Regions from separate parts of the Synechococcus sp. N32 genome, predicted to be linked through region 1. Evidence: predicted binding sites of a transcription regulator. Region 1 holds the regulator's gene; each other region holds the start of a gene.
What was found. The regulator NtcA, encoded in region 1, controls nitrogen genes in cyanobacteria. The targets are predictions, from matches to a motif close to GTANCNNNNGNTAC.
Positions count from the first base shown of each region.

Region 1 (7,386 bases):
TCGGTCTCCCCGAAATGGCGGTTATCGGCGCCGTTGCCTTGTTGGTTTTCGGGCCGAAACGCCTGCCCGAGCTTGGTCGGACTCTTGGTAAAACCCTGAAGGGCTTCCAATCCGCCTCCAAGGAATTCGAACGAGAGATCAACAAAGCCATGGCTGATCCGGAAGTTTCCGGTGAGGCTGCGAAGCCGGTTGAAGAACTTCCCCCCAGCGACTGAGTCGTTCCAGCGGTATGACCACTGATCTCAAGCTGGTGGTGGGTCTGGGAAATCCGGGTGCGAAATACGCCGGCACCCGTCACAACATCGGCTTCATGGCCCTCGAGCTTTTGGGTGAGCGCTCTGGGTTCAGTTTTCGTCAGCAGGCCAAGTTGCACGGTCTTGCAGCCGATACAGGGGTTGGTGAGCAGCGGCTGCGCTTGCTGATGCCTCAGACCTACATGAATGACAGCGGTCGTGCCATTCGTGCGGCTCTCGATTGGTTCGGCCTGGAGCCTCACCAATTGTTGGTGCTGGTGGACGACATGGATCTTCCGCTGGGTCGTTTGCGGTTGCGGGCCCAGGGCAGTGCCGGCGGGCACAACGGTTTGCGCAGCACTATCCAGCATCTCGGTACCCAGGGGTTCCCTAGGCTGCGGATCGGCATTGGTGCGCCGGCTGAGAACCCTGCCGAACGCCGCGCCCGAACGGTGTCCCATGTTCTTGGTCCGTTCAGCAAGGCGGAGCAACCCTGTGTCGGCGCTGTTCTCGATGCTGTTCTGGATGGGATTCAACGTCTTCAGCGCCAGAGCTTTGAGCGCGCTGGAACCTGGATCAACGGGTTCCGCTATGACCTGGAGTCGGTCGACTGATGCCGGCACTTCCGGCGACAACGGCCCATTTGCGGGTGCTCCGCCAGTGTTTTCAAGCCAAGTGCGTGGAGGGCGAAGTTTCTGCTGGAGGGTTTGAGTGGCAGTTTTCCTGGGCCTTTGATCGCGGTGAACTTGTGGTTGAGCCATCCCTGGGACGTGCCCTGATCGAGGATGCCCTGCGGCGGTTTCTGGTGCGTTCTGATTACAGGCTGGAACCAGGGGGTGATTACACCTTCATGGTCCGGGCCAGGTTCTGAGCGAGAACGTGGGATCAGGCTCAGGCCATTTCAGGCGGCATTGCAGGTGCTCCTCAAGCATCACCAAAGCTGCAACAGCATCCAGATCCACCGGTGGAATGCGCAGTCCTGCTGGCAGCATCCGTCGCCAACCTCGAGCTGGCCACAGCGCCCAGTAACGCTGTCTCGCCCTCAGGGTTGTTCCCTGCTCCGGAACCACAGTGAGATGGCCCAGCCGTTCCAGTCGCTGGATCCAGGCTCGGCTTCCCGTGCCATCGCCGATCAGGATGCGGTCGAGAGCTTGGTCTTGATTCCAGTGCTCCAGCCAGGGTTCGACGGCCTCCGGGGCCAGCACATGCCCTTCGCGCACGAGGCCGAGCTGAAGATCGGCCAGCACAAGACCACATTTGCAGCGGCCTGGATCGAGGACGGCCACCCGTTTCATGGGGAGGCCTGAATGGTGACGACGACAGGATCGGCACTGTCGCTGACCCCTGCGGAAATCACCTCCAAGACCACGCTTTGGCTGGGTCCTTCCATCAGGGTCTGGGCCAGTTGGGAGAGGGCTGATCCATCGAACTGAAGGCCTTCGGTCAGGGATCCCCGCCGCTGCACTTCGGCATAGGCCGAGGCAAGGAGAAGGTTCAATCGTGTGCGAATGCCCTCTGAAGTGCGTTCATCCGGTTGCAGTGTGGTGGTGGCCAGCACGTCTCCGCGTTGGGTCACCGGCCGGTTCGGACGCACCTCGGGGAAGGCGTACACCGCTGTTTCACCTCGCAGCACATTGGTGGCTGAGCGCAGCGAGATCACCCAGGTCTCTGGTTTGCGGATGATGCTTTGCAGGCGTTCCACATCGCTGCGCGGAACGCGGATCAACTGCCGTTCGGGTGCTTCGCCAGGTCGCACTTTCCCGTAGGCGTTGAGATTGGCCTCCTGCAACAGCCTGTCGACAGCCTGTTTGGCCTGGTCCGGAGCATCGAGTCGAACCGTTGCTCTTGCCAAGGTCTGTCCGCTGCTGATCACCACCGATCCACGCCGCAAGGCGACCAGATTGCGTTCCAGTTCTTTGAGTTCCTGCTCACCGGCTCGGATGCGGCTGCGAACGCTGTTGAGTTCGGCTTCTGTGCGCTGGATGTCCGCATCGCGGGAGGCGATGTCCTGACTGAGGCGTTCACGTTCGGCTTCGAGTTGGGCCAGCTCCTTCTGAAGAGGAGCCAGTTCGAGGCGCAGGGTGTTGGCCCGTTGCTGTGATTGCTCGAGCTCAATGGCGATCCGTTTGGTTTCCGTTTGGGTCTTGTCCCGTTCCCGCTCGGCTGCCTTTAGCTGCTGACGGCTGTCTTGGAGTTTCTCCTGCAGGGCATCCAGTTCAAACAGGCCCACCCGCAACTGCCGGCTCACCAGAAGCATCAGGCCAAGTGAGAGTGCGCTGATCAGGCTGCCGGTCAACACCGTGATCAAAACGGCAGTGCGCCGTGGGCGCATGCTGAACAAACTCAGTCGCGCTTTGCCGACGCGGCTGCCCAAGCGGTCGCCCAGGGTCGACAGCACGCCCCCGAGCACCAACAGAACCAGAATCAGTGCCCAGCCGCTCATCGCTGCACAAGTCGGGCGATGGAAGGCCTAGCTGAAGCGTTTGGCCAGCGCGATCGGATCCAGAACGGTGATTTTCTTGCGGTCAATCTGAACCAGACCGGATTGACGCAAGTCTCCCAGCAGACGCGTGATTGTGACGCGTGTTGAGCCAATTGCTTCAGCGATGGCTTGATGGGACAGGCGCAGGTCGATGGTGATGCCCAGCTCATCTGCCACGCCGAAGTCCCTGCAAAGCACCAGCAGGAAGCTCACCAGTCGGGATGACATGTCCCTATGGGTGAGGGTTTCAATCATCGTCTCGGTCTGCAGAATCCGGCTGGAGAGACCCTGAAGCAAGCGCAGGCCAACGCTGGTGTCTGCTTCGATGGCGGCCTTCACGGAGGTCGCTGGTGCCGTCACCATTTCGACCCGGGTGAAGGCCACAGCGTGATAGAAGCGGTCGGACCGTTGGCCTGTCAGCAGTGACAGCACCCCGAAGAGGCTGTTCTCGCGGAGCAGGGCCACGGTGATCTCTTCTCCCGATTCGTAGACGCGGGACAGACGAACGGCCCCCCGGCGGATCAGATACACCCGTTCTGCGGGATCTCCAGGGAAAAAGATGGTCTTGTTGCGATCCACCAGTTCACTGCTGGCGCCATCGAGATCCCGGATGATCTCCAGCAGAGAACGATTGGCGGGCTCTGCGCTGGGAGCTGGAGCCACCATCTGCGGGGCGTATCGGCTGAAACCTCGGCTACTGGTCATGACAACCCCCTGGTGTGGCGAAGTTACGGAGCCGGCGGTGGCCGCCATGTAGCGGTTATTACGTAACGCTGCTGTGCTCGTTGAAGGCCTGGCGTTGAGCCTGCATTAGGGATGTCAATCCCGGCTCTGCTAAATCCAGCAGCTCATTGAGTTGGCTGCGACTGAAGGGCGCACCCTCCGCAGTTCCCTGGATTTCCAGCAGACGGCCATCGCCGGACTGCACAACGTTCAGGTCCACCTCGGCTCGGCTGTCTTCGCTGTAGTCCAGATCCAGCAAGGCCTGGCCATCAACCAAGCCCACGGATACAGCCGCCACCTGATCGATCAGGGGCGATTGCTCCAGCACTCCCTGGTCCACCAGTGATCGGCAGGCTTGGTCCAGGGCGAGCCAAGCCCCGGTGATCGAGGCCGTCCGGGTGCCGGCGTCCGCTTGGATCACGTCGCAGTCGATCAGCAAGGTGCGCTCCCCTAAGCGCTCCATGTCGATCACGGCGCGCAGGCTTCGGCCGATCAGCCGCTGAATTTCCTGGGTGCGACCCGAGAGTTTCATCAGCTCCCGTGATTGCCGCTGTGGGGTGGATCCGGGCAGCAACCGGTATTCGGCGCTGAGCCATCCCAATCCTTCTCCCTTGCGCCAGCGGGGAACCTTGTCCTCCAAGCAAACGCTGCAGAGAACAGCGGTTCGGCCGGTGTGAACCACAAGGGAGCTCAAGGCAAACCCCATGGGATTCCAGGTCACCGAGAACGGTCGCAACTGCTGCGGGCGACGGCCATCAGTGCGTTGTTCAGGGGATTGGCTCATCGGTGGTGTGCAGTTCGTCAAGCCTCGCAGGCGGTTGGTTCTCGCCCTGTCCAAACACCATGGGTGGTGTCAATCCCCTTGTGGAATGTGATCTCGCCGCTACATTCAAGGTCTCGCCGGGGTCGCCCGGACAGATGCTTCCGTGATGACCACAAGCCTCGCCGACCCCCAATCCTTCCCAAATTCCCTGGATCGGGATCAGCAGGCCTTGCAACGGGCGGGCCTGAGGCCCTTGCCTGCCGTCACTGATCCGCCACCCCTACATCTGGTGGCTCCCGAAGGGCAGCTGCAAGTGCATACGGCGCCTTATCGAGGCAGTTTCGCCAGTGTTCTCAGCCAGGCCATGCGAGCTGCCGGCTTGGGCAGTCGTGTTCTGATCAGTCAGTTCCTTAAAGGGGGCGTGCAGCAGGGACCGGCCGGCCGGGTGCAGCTCTGCGGAGGCCTCGTCTGGCTGCGGCCGGAAGTGCCCCTCTGCCTCTCCTCGCCGGGGCATCCCGGTGGTGCGGAGGCGGTGGCTGAGGTTTGGTCCATCTGCCGTCAGCATCTGATCCAGGGAGATCTCGACCAGCTGGTGTTGGATGAACTCGGCCTTGCCGTGGCCTTCGGATACCTGGATGAGGCGGACGTGATTGCAGCCCTTGAGCAGCGGCCCGCTTCGATGGATGTGATCATCACTGGACCTGCAATCCCCGCCGGTGTGGTGGAGATGGCAGATCAAGTCACGGAGTTGCGCCGAGGTTTCTGATGCTCAAGTGCGATCGCTGGATCACTGAACAGGCCGGGCAGGGAATGATCGAGCCATTCCAGAGCGGTTTGGTCCGTCACCTGGAGCCCGAGCAGAAGCTGCGGCCAGTGCTGAGTTTTGGTTGCTCCTCCTACGGCTACGACCTACGCCTTTCTCCCCAGGAATTTCTGATCTTCCGGCATGTTCCAGGCACGGTGATGAACCCCAAGCGGTTCAACCCGGCCAACCTCGAACCCACTCCCCTTCATGAGGATGAAGATGGGCGATATTTCATTCTCCCGGCCCATTCCTATGGCCTCGGTGTGGCCCTGGAGAAGTTGAGGGTTCCCCCCAACATCACCGTGATCTGTTTGGGCAAGAGCACCTATGCCCGCCTTGGAATCATCGTGAACACCACCCCGGCAGAAGCGAGCTGGGAGGGTCACCTCACCCTTGAATTCAGCAACAGTTCTGGTGCTGACTGCCGCATCTATGCCGATGAGGGCATCTGTCAGCTGCTGTTTTTTGAGGGTGATCCATGTTCGACCACCTACAGCGATCGACAAGGCAAGTACCAGCACCAACCGGAACGGGTGACGCTGGCCAAGGTCTAGTTCTCTCTGATTAGGGGGCCAAACGCGCCCGGTGCAGCCTGCTCTTCTCGTACCAGGCTGCAAATTCAGGGGCCCACTCCACCATGTGGGGCCACATCAGATCACAGAGCTGGCGGATCTCCAGCTGGGCATCGAGCTTGGCCCGCAGGTCCATGAAGTGCAGGAACGCCCGCAGGCTGAAGCTCACCACAAAATGCTGGCGGTAGTCGAAGGGAAGGATGCCGCGGGCGTGCTCCTCGGAGAAGCCCGCCCTGAGCAGATCCCTGTAGCGCTCGGCGGCGCTACGGCAGAGATCAAGATCCTGTTGGCGTAGTGCTTCGGTGTAGGCGTATTTCTTGCCCTGCCGATCGCTGTACTCGCCGATGGGCCGCAGATAGAACACCTCTTCCAGGTCCAGGGCCCCATCCGCTGCACGGCAGATGCGTTCACCGGTGTAACGCATCGACTGCACATCGAAGCTCACCCCAACCCGGTGGGTGCGGGCCTGCTGCATCACCGAGTGCGGGAACCAGCCCACGTTCAGCACGATCTGCGCATGCTCCATAGGGCCGTAGTGGCCGCGCTCTCCAGACAGCAGGCGTTTCACACAGATCTCTCCAGCCCGCTGCTCATCGGGCCAGTTGGCACGATCTCCGGCCACGAATCCTTCGCTGTAGTCCTGATGCATGGCGGCGTACACGCATTGCTGCGGGTTCGGCGTAGCTGCGATCAGATCGACCCGAAAGCGGTCCATGGGAGCGTCAGAGTGACGAGTTGTGGTGATCATGGCGAGGCGTGTCAACCATGGCTGCGGGGTCCCGCGTTGGCTGGGCTCGAGGCCCCTGCCACCGCGTTGTTCGCAGAGGGGGGCGTCAGCAGTTGGCTGACGTTGCCGACGCCAGGCAAGGCCGGCAACGGCTGATTTTCAAGCAGAGCTGTGGTGAGCAGCTGGAGTTCCTCAGCGCTGCGCAAGCCGAGGGATCGCCCCTTGGCTTCCCCCTCAGCGTTGAACAGGTTCAACTGGGGAATGCCGTTGACGTCGTAGCGATCAACCAGATCTTGCCAACGGGGGTTGTCGACGTTGACCAGAACAACATCGAGTCGATCTCGCGATTGCTTCTCCAAAGCCAGCATCGAAGGTGCCATCTCTCTGCAGACCTGGCACCAATCGGCGTAGAACTCGATCAGCGTTGGGCGTCCGTTGGTTAACGCTGTTTGTGGGTCGAGGGATCGTCTCGCCAGCTGCTCCATCGGACTTTCGCTCTGAATGCCTCCGCGTAGGACAACCAGGCCCATGGCCAGAGCTACCGCAATCAGCACCAGCACCCATCGCTGCGCTGTGCCCAGGGGCGAAGACTCCGGGGTGCCTGTCATCGCACGTCAACCGCAGCGATCACTCTGGCAGCTCCTTCGAAAGGCCGCCGCTACCTTGACGCCATGCCAATTCTGCGACTGCTAAGCCTTCCGGTTCGGGCGCCGTTGCTGACGGTGCTGTTTCTCGTTGCGGTTGTGCTCGGCAACCATTGGCAGATTGTTCAGCCCTCCTTCACGTCTCTCAATGGCGTGAGTGCGGCCTGGTTCTGGTGTCTCGTGCTGCTGCAGACCCAGGTGGTTGTCATCTTCTGCACCATGCCCGATCTGCTGTTGCGCCAGGTGTCGTTGCTGATGGCGTCGAGCCGGGTGATGACGTTGGTGGTCACGCTGCTGGTGGTGATCACCGGTGGCATCTATCTGCTGAAGCTCAATGTGCTCACCGACGTGTTGATCCTGGCCTCAGCCGTGCTCTTGGCCAGGCTCGATCTCATCCGCATCGGTGTTCTGCCCGCCGCCGGGATCTGCCTGCTTCT
Region 1 covers NZ_UCND01000011.1:513,100-520,485, forward strand. Annotated here, with positions in the region: gene DXY35_RS06255 (TatA/E family twin arginine-targeting protein translocase) at 1-215, shown strand, start outside; gene pth (aminoacyl-tRNA hydrolase) at 230-847, shown strand; gene DXY35_RS06265 (DUF3146 family protein) at 847-1,104, shown strand; gene DXY35_RS06270 (resolvase) at 1,082-1,528, opposite strand; gene DXY35_RS06275 (DUF3084 domain-containing protein) at 1,525-2,676, opposite strand; gene ntcA (global nitrogen regulator NtcA) at 2,704-3,420, opposite strand; gene rph (ribonuclease PH) at 3,479-4,222, opposite strand; gene DXY35_RS06290 (cob(I)yrinic acid a,c-diamide adenosyltransferase) at 4,368-4,967, shown strand; gene dcd (dCTP deaminase) at 4,967-5,560, shown strand; gene thyX (FAD-dependent thymidylate synthase) at 5,571-6,293, opposite strand; gene DXY35_RS06305 (thioredoxin domain-containing protein) at 6,338-6,913, opposite strand; gene DXY35_RS13100 (hypothetical protein) at 6,977-7,386, shown strand, end outside.

Region 2 (7,386 bases), on a different contig from region 1:
TGCGGCGCGGCGATGGCTGCAGCGCCGCAAACTTGCTGCGAATCTGATCACGCAACGGCCTGTGGGCTGGGCCCTCTCCCCAGTGTCTGGGGAGCGCTTCTGGAGATCCCTACGCTTCGGTGGAGCAGGCTTTGCCTTGGCCTGGCTGCTGGCGCAGCTTTGAACGCATAAGAAGATCAGGCCACCCGTTGGCAATGGGCCTGGCCAACCACCACCAGCGAATTCGAGGCCGGTGCTGATTCCTTCGTGGGTGTAACCCCCGCGTGCAGTGCCATGTCCTGACCGCGAAGCCAGGCATTGTGCAGGGCTCGCCTGCGACGATCTTCAGACAACACCAAACGATCGGCTGCAGACTGAGGACTTTCCCCAGGCATCACGGCCGTGCGCAGGCAGATACCGAAGCCATGGGCTTCGACCTGCACATGGCCTTCCATCAGCACCACCTGGAATGTCCAGCCCTGAAGCCAACGCAGCCGGAAGGGATTGGTCATGACATTCCCTTCGGGATTCAGCACACCCTATGGCTCGCAGCCGTTCGTGCAAGGGAGGCTGTCAGGGAATCCCCTCAGCTGGCCTCTGGGATGGGTTTGCGTGCCGACCAGACCCGCGTCATGAAGTGGGTTTCCGCGGTGATGCCTTCGAACCCTGCAGCTGAGAGGCGGGCGTCGATGTCGTCGCCGATGTAGTCGCGGTAGTAAGGCTCATGGAAGACGCGCCTGAAGTTCTCCATCACGGAGGCGAACTTGGCTGAATCGGCCATCTGCACAGAGTCGGCGAGCACGAACACACCACCGGGTTCAAGCACCCGCCAGGCCTCGTTGAGCACGTTCTGGCGGGCATCCGCCGGAAGTTCGTGCAGCAGGAACACACTGGTGACTGCCTGAACCGATTCATCAGCCAAGGGCAGTGATTCCCCGTTGGCACGGATCAGCTGAACCAGCGATGCATCGCCGTCATTCAGCCAGCGGTTGGCTTGACGCAGGTACGACTCGGAGAGATCGGTTCCGATCAGTTGCGCGTGGGGAACGGCGGCGCGGATCTGCTGCAGGGTCCGGCCGGTGCCGGTAGCCACATCAAGAATCTTGAGGGAACCCGGAGCACGGTCTGCGAAGTGCTTCAAGCCACGTTTCAGCGGAGCCAAAACCCTGCGTCGCATGGCATCGGCGGTGCCATTGAAGAGGATTTCCACCTGCAGGTCGTAAAGACCAGCCGAATGGTCACTCAGGTAGCCGTCGGTTTGATGGTGAAAATTCTGGAGGTAGTACTCGGGGTAGAGCGCTTTTTCGGTTTCCTTGGGGAGATCCCGCACATTGCGCTCGCGGCGTCGATCCCAGGTGGAGGGAAGATCCATCCAAACCTGCGGGTAGCGGCTGACCCAGTCGAGCCAGGGTGCATCAAACAACAACTGCTCGGGGTAGATCCCCTGTTCGGCGTCCTGCCAGTCCTGTTCCTGGAGTTTCTTCATATCCAGCTGCAGCTCTCCAAGAACTTCGGCGGACACGGGCTCGGTTTTCGGCACCGCATCTGGCGCCAACAGCTCCATCAGCTTGGTGCTCAGCTCCTTGTGGGCCAGGCCCGCGATGCTTTTGCCTTGCTGAAGCGTTTGGTACGCAAGCTTGCTCAGGGGCGTTGACGCCATCGCGGATTCAGACAACGACCCCATTCCAACGAATGAGGCGCACAATCGCGTGGCTAGCAGTCCACAAAAAAAACCCGCCTTCTTGGAGGCGGGTCGTGGGATGCACGGGCGCTGATCAAGCGTCGTAGTACATGGTGAATTCATGGGGGTGAGGCCGCTGGCGCAGCTGCTGCACCTCCTCGTACTTCAGGTCGATCCAGTTGTCGATGAAGTCGTCGCTGAACACACCGCCAGCGGTGAGGAAGCCGCGATCGGCATTCAACGCTTCCAGTGCACCGTTGAGGGATGCGGGGACCGTAGCGATCTTGGACAGCTCCTCAGCTGCCAGTTCGAAAAGGTCGCGATCTTCACCATCGCCGGGATCGATCTGGTTCTTGATGCCGTCCAGACCAGCCATCAGCATGGCGCTGAAGGCCAGATAGGGGTTGGCGAGGGCATCGCCGGAACGGAACTCGAGGCGCTTGGCCTTCGGGCTCGGGCCGGTGAGCGGGATCCGCACGGCGGCAGAGCGGTTGCCCTCGGAGTAGACGAGGTTCACCGGGGCTTCGAAACCGGGCACCAGACGCTTGTAGCTGTTGGTGGTGGGGTTGGTGAAGGCCAGGAAGGCGGGGGCGTGCTTGAGGATGCCGCCGATGTACCAGCGTGCCGTCTGCGAGAGATTGGCGTAGGTGCCTTCGCCGAAGAACAGGGGCTGACCGCCTTTCCAGAGGCTCTGGTGCACGTGCATGCCGGAGCCGTTGTCGTTGAAGACCGGCTTGGGCATGAAGGTGGCCGTCTTGCCGTACTTCTTGGCCACGTTGCGCACGACGTACTTGTACGTCATCACGTTGTCGGCGGCCTGGATCAGCTCAGCAAATTTCATGCCGAGTTCGTGCTGACCAGCGCCTGCCACCTCGTGGTGGTGCTTCTCGGTGGGAATGCCCAGCTGACCCATCAGCAGGAGCATCTCGGAGCGGATGTCCTGGGCGGTGTCGTTGGGAGCGACAGGGAAGTAGCCCTCCTTCTCCTGGATCTTGTAGGCGAGGTTGCCGCCTTCTTCGATCCGTCCGGTGTTCCAGCCCGCTTCGATCGTGTCGACGCTGTAGAAAGAACCCCCTTCAGCCGAGTTGTAGCGGACGTCGTCGAAGAGGAAGAACTCCGGCTCAGGACCAAAGAAGGCCATGTCGGCCAGACCGGTGCTGGCCAGATGATTCAGTGCCCGCTGGGCCAGGGCACGGGGGCAGCGCTCGTAGGGCTGGCCGGTGCGTGGCTCCTGAATCGAGCAAATCATGCTCAGGGTTTTGTGCCGGTAGAAGGGGTCCACCCAGGCCGTGTTGGCGTCCGGCACCATGGCCATGTCGGAGGCCTGGATGCCTTTCCAGCCGCGGATGGATGAGCCGTCAAAAGCCAGGCCCTCCGTGAAGGATTCTTCCTCCAGCAGATCGGTGCACACCGTCAGGTGCTGCCACTTGCCGTGCAGATCGGTGAATTTGAGGTCGATCAGTTCGATGCCTTCGTCCTTGATCTGGCGCAGGACGTCCTGGGGGGATTTCGACATAAGAAGGGACTGCTCGACTGAATTGTGCAGTGATGTGACCGTATACAGCCACAAGTCACCATTTTGTATCAAGAGGTACGTTTCAGCTGCTGGAAGGCGACTGCGTAACCGTTTCTGTCAACTTGGCTGAAATGCAGGCATGCCAAAGGATCTGCCCGCCTCAACGGTGTTAGCTTCCGCTGGGAATCCTCTGGAGATTCAGGGACATGCGCGATGCAATCAGCGGTCTGATCGGTCGTTACGACCAACTGGGTCGCTATTTCGACCGTCCGGCGATCGACAGCATCAATGCGTATCTGGATGAATCCGCGCTGCGGATTCAGGCCGTAGAGCTGATCAATGGATCCTCGGCCGAGATTGTGCGTGAGGCCAGCCAGCGCCTGTTCCGGGATGAGCCCGACCTGTTGCTGCCTGGCGGCAACGCCTACACCACCCGTCGGCTCGCCGCCTGCCTACGGGATATGGACTATTTCCTGCGTTACGCCAGCTACGCCCTGGTGGCAGGTGACTCCACGATCCTCAATGAGCGTGTGCTGAACGGACTCGACGACACCTATAAGAGTCTCGGCGTTCCCACCGGCCCAACGGTCCGCAGCATCGTTCTGCTGGGAGAGGTTGTTTCCGAGATGCTTCTGGCCAACGGTGCTGCATCCAATCAGCTCGCCGCTGTTCTTCAGCCGTTTGATCACCTGGCCAAGGGCCTGGGTGAAACCAATGTGCGCCAGCGCTGATCCAGCACGCTCAACGCAAGATCTGAACAGATTGCAATCAAGCCTCCCTCACCCTTTCAAAGGGGCGTGACTGCGTAGGCTCAACACTCGAACCAATGAACAGGGCTTTGGCGACGACGAACTCACTCCTCTCTGTTGACGATCGTCACCGCAAAGCCTTTGCACCGATCGGCACACCCGACCGCCTCCTGCTTGGACCAGGCCCCTCCAACGCCCATCCAACAGTTCTGAAGGCACTGTCGCGAAACCCGATTGGTCACCTTGATCCTCTCTATGTGGATCTGATGGGCGAAGTGCAGGAACTGCTGCGTTACGCCTGGCAGACCGACAACCGCCTCACGCTTCCCATGAGCGGCACCGGCAGTGCTGCCATGGAGGCAACCATCGCCAACACCGTCGAGCCTGGAGACACCGTTTTGGTGGCGGTGAAGGGATACTTCGGCCTGCGACTGGCTGACATGGCCGGCCGCTATCGCGCTGAGGTGAAAACCATTGAAAAGCCTTGGGGTGAGTGGTTTTCGCTCGATGAGCTGGAAGCTGCACTTATTGAGCACAAGCCCGCCATTCTGGCGATGGTTCATGCCGAAACCTCAACGGGTGTCTGCCAACCCATGGAGGGCATCGGCGACCTCTGCCGGAAGCATGATTGCCTTCTGCTGCTCGACACCGTCACCTCTCTGGGGGGCGTTCCGCTCTACATCGATGAGTGGAAAGTCGATCTTGCCTACAGCTGCAGCCAGAAGGGCCTGAGCTGCCCTCCCGGTCTCGGACCCTTCACCATGGGTCCCCGTGCCGAGGCCAAGATGACAGCCCGTCAGGGCAAGGTGCCCAACTGGTATCTGGACGTCTCCTTGCTGAACCAGTACTGGGGCAGCGACCGCGTCTATCACCACACCGCGCCGGTCAACATGAATTTCGGCATGCGTGAGGCCCTGCGGCTCCTGGCTGAAGAAGGTCTCGACCAGGCCTGGGCACGCCATCGCAGCAATGCGGAGATGCTCTGGAACGGGCTGGAAAGTCTCGGCCTTTCGATGCATGTGCCGGCCGAGCGCCGACTGCCCACCCTCACCACAGTTCGCATCCCTGAAGGTGTAGATGGCAAGGCCTTCAGTCAGCACCTGCTCAACAATCACGGCATTGAAGTTGGTGGTGGACTCGGCAGCCTGGCCGGCAAAATCTGGCGCATCGGCCTGATGGGCTACAACTCCACCCCTGAAAACGTGAATCGTCTGCTCAACCTGTTTGAGTCAGAGCTGCCTCGCTTCAGCGGTTCCGTCGCCGCCGCCGCCTGAACCAGCGTTCCAGCTGCTCCCTCGCCTCGGTTTCGCGCACGCCCTGAATCACGTTCATGTGGTGATGGGCACTGGCATGGGTGGAGAGGTCAAGGCTTCCCCCCAGGCCACCGCGCTTTGGATCTGACGCCGCAAAAATTACGGTTCCCATGCGGGCCTGCACCAAGGCCCCCGCACACATGGGACAGGGTTCGAGGGTCACGATCAGGGTGCAGCTGTTGAATCTCCAGTCGTTCTGAACGATCGCTGCCTGTTGCAAGGCCACCAGTTCGGCATGCCCGAGGGGATCCCTGTCGTTCTGCCGCCGGTTCCGCCCATGGCCGATGGCTCGGCCCTGTCCATCCAGGATCACTGCGGCCACCGGAACTTCTCCTTCCGCTCCAGCCTCCTCCGCGCGCTGGAGCAGAACATCCATCCAGCGAGTGAACTCATCCCGCTGATCCACTGCTGTTCCACGTTGTCCTTTGAGCACCATCCCACGAGACGCGAAGATCGGTGCAGTTCACGGGTCTCCGTTGCAAGCCTGTTCCGAGTCTCAGCACCCACCGGATCGGCTTGCTCCGTTCGCCATCCCCTCGGCCGAAGACCCGGTGCTGAGGAACTTCCTGCATCGCAGTTCGGATCTGCTCTGCCGTTGGATCGGCTCCGCTGATCGATCAAGCCCGGTCCCTGTCATGCGGCCCTTGCCTGACGTGGCACCAGGGCTTGATGGGGCCAGCGTTGAATCGCTGCTCAGTGATCTTCAGCAGGTGATGGATGGGGCCTATCAGCCGTCCCATCCTGGTGCTCTCGCCCATCTCGATCCGCCCCCGCTTACTGCGTCGATTGCAGCGGAATTGGTCTGTGCAGGTCTCAACAACAACCTCCTGGCCGAGGAGCTTTCGCCTGGTCTGACCGGCCTGGAACATGACCTCTGCCGCTGGTTCTGCCACAGGATTGGCTTGCCCGCCGGTTCCGGAGGGGTGCTGGCCAGCGGTGGGACCCTGAGCAATCTCATGGCCCTGGTGGCCGCACGGGCGGCGTTGAAGGCCAGTCATCGGGATCCTGTGCTGCTGTGCAGCCAAGACGCTCACGTCTCCATCAACAAGGCGGCAAAGGTGATGGGGCTGGCGGATGATGCCCTTCAGACGCTTCCCGTGGCCGCGGATGGTGGCCTTTGCCTCGAGGCTTTGGCCAAGCGTTTGAGAGCTCTGCAAGCGGAGGGGCGGCCTTGTCTGGCGGTGGTGGCCACGGCTGGCACCACGGTGCGTGGAGCCATTGATCCTCTGTCGGATCTGGCAACCCTCTGCCGTGATGCTGGGGTCTGGTTGCACGTTGATGCGGCCATCGGCGGTGTGTTCGCCCTCACGGCCCGCCATGCCTCTCTGATGGATGGCATGGAATCTGCCGATTCGATCACGCTGAATCCCCAGAAATTGCTGGGCATCACCAAGGCGTCATCCCTGCTGTTGCTTCGGGATCGAACCCATCTGCGTCAGGCCTTTTCAACAGGATTGCCCTACATGGAGGCGCCCAAGGGGATGGATCACGGCGGGGAGATCGGCTTGCAGGGCACCCGACCTGCGGAGATCCTCAAGCTTTGGCTGGGCCTACGCCAGTTGGGCGAGGCGGGCATCGAAGCAACGCTTAGCGGAGCTTTGCAACGGCGAAACGCCTTCGCAGCCCAATTGGACCCAGAGAAGTTCACGTTGCTGGCGGGTGACCTGCACCTGCTGGCCTTTCATCCCAAACATGGAGATGCTGCTGCAGCCGGCCGTTGGAGTGAAGACACCCGGCAAATGCTGCTGTCTCACGGCTACATGCTGTCGCGACCCTTTTACGGCGACCGTTTCTGCCTCAAGGCGGTTTTTGGAAACCCCCACACCACGGCTCAGCACCTCAGCGACCTGTCGGGACGACTGAATAAATCGCTGGCTCCAGCCTGATCGTTCACAATCGCCATCGTTCGAGACGCTCCGATGCCGGAACAGCAGCAGGGTTCACGCTGGGTTGCCATCGTCACGGGGGCGATCTCAGTGGCGATTGGTGTGCTCTATCTGCTTCTGATCACCGTTCTGGATGCCCGGGGGCCGATGCTTCCCCCTCCTGCTGAGGCCCTGGCCGGGGGGGGAGACGTCCCGCCGCCGACTGCTGAAGCGGTTCAACCACTTGCCGCATGGCACTGGTCAGAAAGCGCTGCAGTGAGAG
Region 2 covers NZ_UCND01000015.1:294,588-301,973, forward strand. Annotated here, with positions in the region: gene DXY35_RS10120 (hypothetical protein) at 1-163, shown strand, start outside; gene DXY35_RS10125 (copper-binding protein) at 177-491, opposite strand; gene DXY35_RS10130 (class I SAM-dependent methyltransferase) at 566-1,639, opposite strand; gene glnA (type I glutamate--ammonia ligase) at 1,755-3,176, opposite strand; gene DXY35_RS10140 (allophycocyanin subunit beta) at 3,383-3,907, shown strand; gene DXY35_RS10145 (alanine--glyoxylate aminotransferase family protein) at 4,003-5,199, shown strand; gene DXY35_RS10150 (nucleoside deaminase) at 5,171-5,614, opposite strand; gene DXY35_RS10155 (aminotransferase class V-fold PLP-dependent enzyme) at 5,715-7,124, shown strand; gene DXY35_RS10160 (YcjF family protein) at 7,246-7,386, opposite strand, start outside.
Region 2: glnA (type I glutamate--ammonia ligase) is a predicted target of NtcA. The motif match lies at 3,242-3,255, and genes of this name have one in related genera.

Region 3 (7,386 bases), on a different contig from region 1:
CCTGGCGTTTCTACCCCTGAGCTGGCTTGTGCTCAGCCGGGGGATGCGCGATTACCTGAGCGTCTGGCTGTCGGTGCTGCTGATCAACATTCCGGTGGCCCTGTTCTGGCCCGCCCGCAGCCATGGACTCTCAGGCGTGGTGTACGGACTGCTGGGATACCTGCTGCTGATCGGCTGGCTGGAACGCCGCATCCTCTCCATCGCTCTGGGCCTCGTGGCGTTCTGGCTTTACGGCTCAGCCCTGATCGCCTTGATCCCCGGTGTCTCACCCGCTGGCGTCAGCTGGATCGGCCACAGCACAGGATTCATCGGCGGCCTTGTGGCGGCTCTTGCGGTGTATCGCGAGCCCACTGCCAGGTGAAGACAGCCAATTGAAGACAGCCAGTTGAAGACAGCTGATTGAACACCTCCAGTTGAACTCAGCCCTCGGCCAGAACCTCATCGAGAAACGCTAAGGGGCGTTCCATGGTGGCGGAGTAGCCGAGCAGGCTTTGATCGCGGTGGCAATAGATCACGCTGTCATCGGCGTCGAGCAACACGGTCGCGCCGCGCTGGGTGATGTAGTCGTCACAGGGCACGTAGGTGCGCCAGTTGCGGAGCACTTCATTCATGTTGCGCAAACGCTTGGTGGCGAGCTCAAACGGTCGCTGGAACCCAGCACCACCGGCCTGGCGGAACAGAGCCCCCCGGAAGCGCGGCAGAGGAAAGGCTTCAACCCACTCTTCGTCGTCGAAGATCTGGGCCGCCGAGCGATCTCCGGTGTAGCCGCGCAGCACCTCGCGCAGGGTGCCCGGCGAACCCACGCCGGCGCACATCAGCAGAAAACCAGGCCAGGGCCCACCGGGGAGCTTGAGGCCGGCCTCCAACCCCAGGGCCTGATGCAGCTGGGGTGATGGATCGGCGATCAGCTGCTGCAGGGGAAACCCTGTGAAGGCCGCGAAGCGTTCGGCACTGGCGGCGTTGCCAATGCCGAACAGCTGAACCTTGACCCCAAGCGCCGCCAACTGGGGCAGCCTTGGCACCAGCGCCTGGGCGTATTCGATCGAGTCGAAATCCCCCAGCTGGCCCTGCACAACAACAAGGCGCTTGCAGCCGCTCTCCATGCCGGCAACTCCGGCCAGCCGTAGCAGCAGTGGGTCGAGTTGGATCATCCCGACAGGCTGACATTTCGCCTCCGAGAACGTGGATGGCGCTTGCGCACCGCCTGAGAGACTCAAATCAAAGGCAGGGAGCAGGTGGGCAAGAAATCTGGCTTCACAAGTGCTGAGATCGAGGAGATCAAGCGTCTGTATCTGCAGGAGGGGCGATCGATCCTGCAGATCCCAAAGATCCTGGGCAAAGGCAGCGAAAACTCCGTGCGCAACGCCCTGCACAAGGCCCGGGTCAAGCATGCACCGGAGGAACGCACCAAGCTGGAGCGATTCAAGCCCGATCAAGTTTTTGGCAACGTCACCCTTTTAAAGCGACTCAAAAAAGCGAAAAAACTGAAATTCCATGCCCGCTGCTCCTGTGGCTACGAATTTGACGTGGACCCATTCCGGCTGACGCTGCCGGAACACCACAAAGACAGGATTTCTGCATGCCAACGCTGCAGCAAAGCGCAAACAGAGGAGCGCTCCAAGCCTTAAGCCTGAGAGAATCAATCAAGACAAGTTCAACAGCGCACACAAAACCAACAAATATTTCAACGGCTTCACATCAACAAACACAAAATCCCACAAGTCGAATCAATCCCTTTCTCCTACCAGGACAGGGTTAAGAGCAGAACTTGTATCAAGCTGAAGCAGTCTTAACAATGACTAAAGAGCAAGGTATCAAGCGGAACCTTGCTGCATTCGGGTGAGAACGTAGAACTCAACAAGTTTTTACTCATCCCTATTCACTCCATGGAACTCACTTTCTTGGGCAACAAATATGCAAAAACAGAAGCAGTATCGACGCGGCCAACAATCCAACTGAAATACATGGGCAAAAGCTATCGGGCTGAACAGATCAAATCCGTTCGCAATAGCGTTGCTCTCACCTACCGCGGCGTTTCCTACTCCAAAGTCTGAGAAGGCATTGGACTTGGGCACTGAGAATGCAACCGACATGACGGCATGACGCCGCAGGATCGGCAAAAATGGCGCGATGAGAGTTCTGATCACAGTCCTGATCGCGTCCTGTGCTTTGGCCTGGCCTGCGAAGAGTGCGGAACCGATCCCCCTCGTGGTGGTTCCCTTCGATGCCGCATGGGGGTCGCGACGTCTTCCCGTTCAGCCCGCAGCGTTGTTGCCGCCACCTCCAATCCCTGGTCCGACTCCAGCCAGCGAAGCCAACGCTGCACCAAGGCCGCAACGCCAACGCTGGTGCCGGGGTGGCTGTTGAACTCAGGACGGCTGTCACCTGGAAGCGTTCTGTGTAAACCGAAAGGAGAAGCCCCCCCTTCCGGCCCTAACGATGCGAAACGCAACGCTGTTGATGGCCAGCCTCCTTCTGGGATCCATGGCTCTTGCCGGTGGCAAGCGGGCCACAGCCCAAGGGCCGTCCGAGCAGTTCGCCACCGCTGAGGCGATGCGGGTGATCCCGAAAGGGGCAACGATCACCAACACCACCTGCAAGAGCATTGATGTGGGAGCCAGCAGCCGCTATCAGTGCACCATCACCTACAGCCCCTGAGCTGATCGATGAAAGGCTGGCGTGCTGCGTGTTGGTGCCTGATCCTGTTGGGGATCCCGGCTGCGGGGCGCGCTGAATTTGATCAGTGTCGCTTGATCGACCAGGTGCTGAATCGCCTGGGCAACGCCATGGCCATCAACCGTTTGATCATTGCGGAAGGCAAGGACAGCACGGCTGTCGCTGCGGCGAGTGATGCTCTGGCCGAACAGAACGAGAGCTACCGGCGCACCAAGCGCCAACGCGCCAAAGCCGGCTGCGATGGCTGGCAACGGGACTGACTAACTGACTGGCTGGCTCACTGGCTCACTGGCTCACTGGCTTACGCCAGGCAAGCTAGTGAAGCGCTGATCGAGAGACCTTGGCCGTTACCGTCTGCCAGAACTGCGGAAGCCGCCGGTTTCGTGCCGACCGATCCATGGCCGGGCGGCTGGTCTGTCAGAACTGCGGCCTTGCGGCCGGTAGCCGAGCTGCACGGTCCACACCGCACAGCAGGCGGCGCAGCAACGCAAAACGCTGGCTGGTGATCCTGCTGATCGCGGTGATCGTGCTGGTGGTGGTCACGTCGTGAGCAACTGCACCACCTCAGCGGTGTTCGCCGACAAAGGTTTGGCGGCCAGCTGGTCGATGGCCTGACGCATGACCTTCTGGCGCTCGGAGCCGTAACTGCCGCAGCGACTGAACACCTTGGCCATCCGTGATGCGGTGATCGGATTGCGGGAGTCGACCGCTGCGATCTGCTCCGCCATGAACCGGTAACCACTGCCATCGATGGCGTGAAACGCCTGAACATTGGCGGTGAATCCACCGAGAACAGCGCGAAGGGAATTGGGCGCCAAGGGATCGAAGCGCGGGTGCTCCAGCAGCTGTTGAACGCGCTCCAACGCGTTGGACCTGGGGGCTGATGCCTCCATCGCAAACCAGGCGTCCAGGATCACGGGCTTGTCTTGCCAACGGTCGTAGAACAGCGCCATCGCCTGCTCACGCTCAGCACTTTCCTGCGGCAGCAAGGCCCGCAGGGCTCCCCGTGCCAGGGTCATCGTGGGGCCGGAAACAGCAGCCAATGCCTCCGCTTGAACCGTGGCATCACCAGCCGCGACAAGCCAGCGCCAGGCCAAGGCTGTCAGGGCCCGGCCGCCCTGACCCGCCGGCCAAGCCAGGGTCCAGTCAGCCCGGGCCAGCTCCAGCAGTCGACGCAGGGACGACTGCAGTTGAACGCCCATCTCCTGGGTCCACGCCCGGAAGGCTTGATCCAGCGCCAGCGGATCCACCGGGGATTGCAACGCCTCCAGTTCCGCCATGCCCGGCAGCGCCAGCAGCGCCGCCAGATCCATGCCATCACCACCGTCGTAGGCACAGATCCGCTGATCAAGGGCCTGAATCAGCGCCGCTTCCACGGCAGGCTTCGGCTCGTTTTCAGCCCGCGCCAACAGCACCTGGCGTGCCAGGCGCTGGGCCGCATCCCAGCGGCAGAACGGGTCATCATCAGAAGCCAACAGTTGCAGGCACTCCTCCAGCGGCTGCTCGAGACGCACGTGCACCGGCGCCGAGAAGCGGCGCAGCACCGAAAGGGCAGGGGGGGTGTCGCCAGGCTGGCCCTGCAGGGTGATGCTGGCGCGCTCAGCCTCCATCACCAGAAGCTGCTCCTCACCAACACGGCCTTGCTCACCCACCAGGGCCATGGCAACCGGCAGCACCAGGGGCTGTTTGTCCGCCTGCCCCGGCGTCGGAGGCGTCGCCTGGTGCAAGTCGACCGTGAGCTCACCCGATTCGGGGTTCCACTGCCGATCAATGCTGAGTTCCGGTGTTCCTGCCTGGTGGTACCAGCGCTTGAAACGGTCCAGATCAAAGCCCAGCGGCTCGCCCTGGCTGGTGGCACCATCGGCGATCGCCTGAACGAAGTCTTCCGTCGTGGCGGCCGTGCCGTCAAAGCGTTGCACGTAAACCTCCATTCCCTTCATGAACCGCTCGGGTCCCAGCAGGGTGCGCAGCATGCGGATCAATTCCGCACCTTTTTCATAGATGGTTGTTGTGTAGAAGTTATCGATCGCCTGGTATTCCGCTGGCTTCACTGGGTGGGCCGTCGGGCCAGCATCCTCACGGAATTGGGTGTTGCGCAACATCGCCACATCCTCAATGCGCTTCACCGCCTCCGAATGCAAATCTGCGGTGAAGCACTGATCACGGAACACCGTCAGGCCTTCTTTGAGCGACAGCTGGAACCAATCCCGGCAGGTGATGCGGTTTCCGCTCCAGTTGTGAAAGTATTCATGGGCAATCACACTTTCGATGCGTTCAAGTTCTGCATCGGTGGCTGTTTCCGCATCCGCCAGAACAAGCTTTGAGTTGAAAATATTCAGACTCTTGTTTTCCATCGCGCCCATGTTGAAGTGTCGGACGGCGACGATGTTGTATTCATCCAGGTCGTATTCAAGGTTGTAAACCGATTCATCCCATTGCATGGATCGTTTCAACGAAGCCATGGCATGGGCCGTGAAGGGTTCATCCCCCTCCTCCACATGCAAGCGCAGGGTGACCTGGCGGCCCGACGCCGTTGTGTAGTGATCACGAATCTCCCTAAGGTCTCCGGCCACCAGGGCGAACAGATAGGAGGGCTTGGGGAAGGGGTCATCCCACGTGACCGCATGACGATCAGCGCCGACGGATTCCTCCTGAACCGCATTGCCATTGCTCAACAGCACAGGGCAGCTGCTGCGGCTGGCCTCAATCCGCACCTGCCAGCGGCTCAGCACATCCGGACGATCAGGGTGCAGGCTGATGCGCCGGAATCCCTCGGCCTCGCACTGGGTGCTCAGCAGACCACCACTGGCGTACAGGCCTTCGAGCGAACTGTTGGAGTAGGGATCCAGACAGCAACGGGTTTCCAGCACAAACGGCTGGCCCGGAACGTTGGGGATGGTGAGACGTCCGTCGGCAAAGCTGTACTCCTCGGACGATAAAGGCGACTGGTCGATCACCAGGGATTCGATCGCCAGATCAACGCCGCACAGCACCAAGGGCTCTCCAGGCCGAAGCGGTTCAAGGCTGAGCCTGGAGGCAACGAGGACATGGTCGTCCTGGATGTTCACGTCCAGGGCGATGGAAGGGAGTTCAAAGGCCCACGGCGTGTAGTCCGCCAGACGAATCGAAGCAGCTGCAGTCATGGCTGAACCACGCGAGGACCGAACGATCCTGACGGACGACGCTCAAAACCGGGACGTTTCAGCCAAGCTGCCGACCATCAAGCAAGCAACGGCATCAGAGCAGAGGAACAGACACAAGAAAACTCCTGACCTCAACAGGCCAGACGTTTTCAATCGTTAGGGCCTGGGAAGATCTTATTTTTTCGAAGGCTTCAACGAAGCAGCAGCCTTTTCAAAGCGTGCTTTTTCTGCAGCGGGAACTGATTTAGGGCAGAACTTCAGCGCACCACCAACGATCATGAATCCTGCATTGTTGAGAAATTGCTTCTCAGGCAAAGGGTCTTTGGTGCCGGGAAGCAAACCACCGTGCTTGCCATAAATGACATGCAACTGACCAGCAAGAGCCACGGCCAAAGACTTGTTGAACTCGATCTTCTGCGCCCTCGCCTCACAGAAGGTGGCAATCGACATCACGCCATAGGTGTTGACCTCCATGGCCGTGGCAGGAGTGGGCTTGTCCTTGGAGGCCTGAGCTTGAGCCAGAGCCGTTGCCGGTGACAGCAAGGGGGCAGCCAGCACGAGAGCTGCGGCAGCAAATGAACGACGAATCACCTTGGGTCCCGGCAGCGTCAAATTTTTCGCAACTTACCGCCCATGCCAAAGCTGGCCGAAGCTCAGGCGCGGTTGTTGAACTGGGCCATCAGCACAACGGCGCCGTTTAGTCGTCCTCGATCAGTGGCAGGGGATCGGACATTCGAATCTCATGGTGGTGCTCAACGATCGAGAGATCACCGTTCTCCCAGCTGTAGATGGCGCGGTAGCGGTAGCGATCCTGATCGACAAGGCGAATGTGCTCAAGGATGTCCCACTGCTGGTAGTGGGATTCGAGGATGGTTTCGTGCTCATCCACCTGACGCAGCCGGGTGCGCACCGGGTCTCCCGTCAAATAACCGCGGCTTCTCTGGAGTTGATGGCCCCACAACGTGGCTTCCATCACGCCACTACGTTCAAACCAGGGCTTGCGGGCAAAGAATTCGTCGGAATGCTGGTCCTCCTGGTCAGACCACCAGCTGAAGCGGTAGCGGCTCTCACCCACCTCGGGGTGTGCGAACGCCTCCATTTTCAGGTTCATGTCCAAATGGAGAACCTGGTCGTCACTGAAGGTGTATTGCCGCCGGGAACGCCACAAGCCCAGATTGCGGCTGAACCAGCGGCGCAGGTTGCTATCCACCTGAATCGAAGGCTGGGCAGCCACTCCGCCGGGAACGGTCAGAGGAACACGGTTTTGCGCAGAAAAAAGCGACATGGACCGCGTCAATGACGCAACGGAGTGTTCCTGTTCGTCTTAGCGCTGCTGGCGGCGCAGTCAAAAACCCATAAGGTGAGCGTCGGTTTTTGCTGTCTTGCAGTCCGCGTGGTCAAGGACGCTCCCAAGACACGGCAAACCCTGAAGCTGTTGCTGGTGGCTGCTCGACATCACCTGTCGGGTCAGGACCTCCGATCGCTGGTGCAGTTCCTGGAACGGGAAGACCTGGGCTTCGAAGTCACCCTGCAAGTAGCCGATCCCGCCCAGCAACCCGAACTGCTT
Region 3 covers NZ_UCND01000014.1:113,727-121,112, forward strand. Annotated here, with positions in the region: gene DXY35_RS07905 (rhomboid family intramembrane serine protease) at 1-361, shown strand, start outside; gene DXY35_RS07910 (peroxiredoxin-like family protein) at 420-1,151, opposite strand; gene DXY35_RS07915 (hypothetical protein) at 1,236-1,628, shown strand; gene DXY35_RS07920 (DUF4278 domain-containing protein) at 1,887-2,054, shown strand; gene DXY35_RS12465 (hypothetical protein) at 2,131-2,367, shown strand; gene DXY35_RS07925 (hypothetical protein) at 2,461-2,658, shown strand; gene DXY35_RS07930 (hypothetical protein) at 2,667-2,936, shown strand; gene DXY35_RS07935 (transcriptional regulator) at 3,017-3,226, shown strand; gene pepN (aminopeptidase N) at 3,216-5,819, opposite strand; gene DXY35_RS07945 (cAMP phosphodiesterase) at 5,994-6,293, opposite strand; gene DXY35_RS07950 (hypothetical protein) at 6,517-7,104, opposite strand; gene DXY35_RS07955 (histidine kinase) at 7,213-7,386, shown strand, end outside.
Region 3: DXY35_RS07920 (DUF4278 domain-containing protein) is a predicted target of NtcA. The motif match lies at 1,812-1,825, and genes of this name have one in related genera.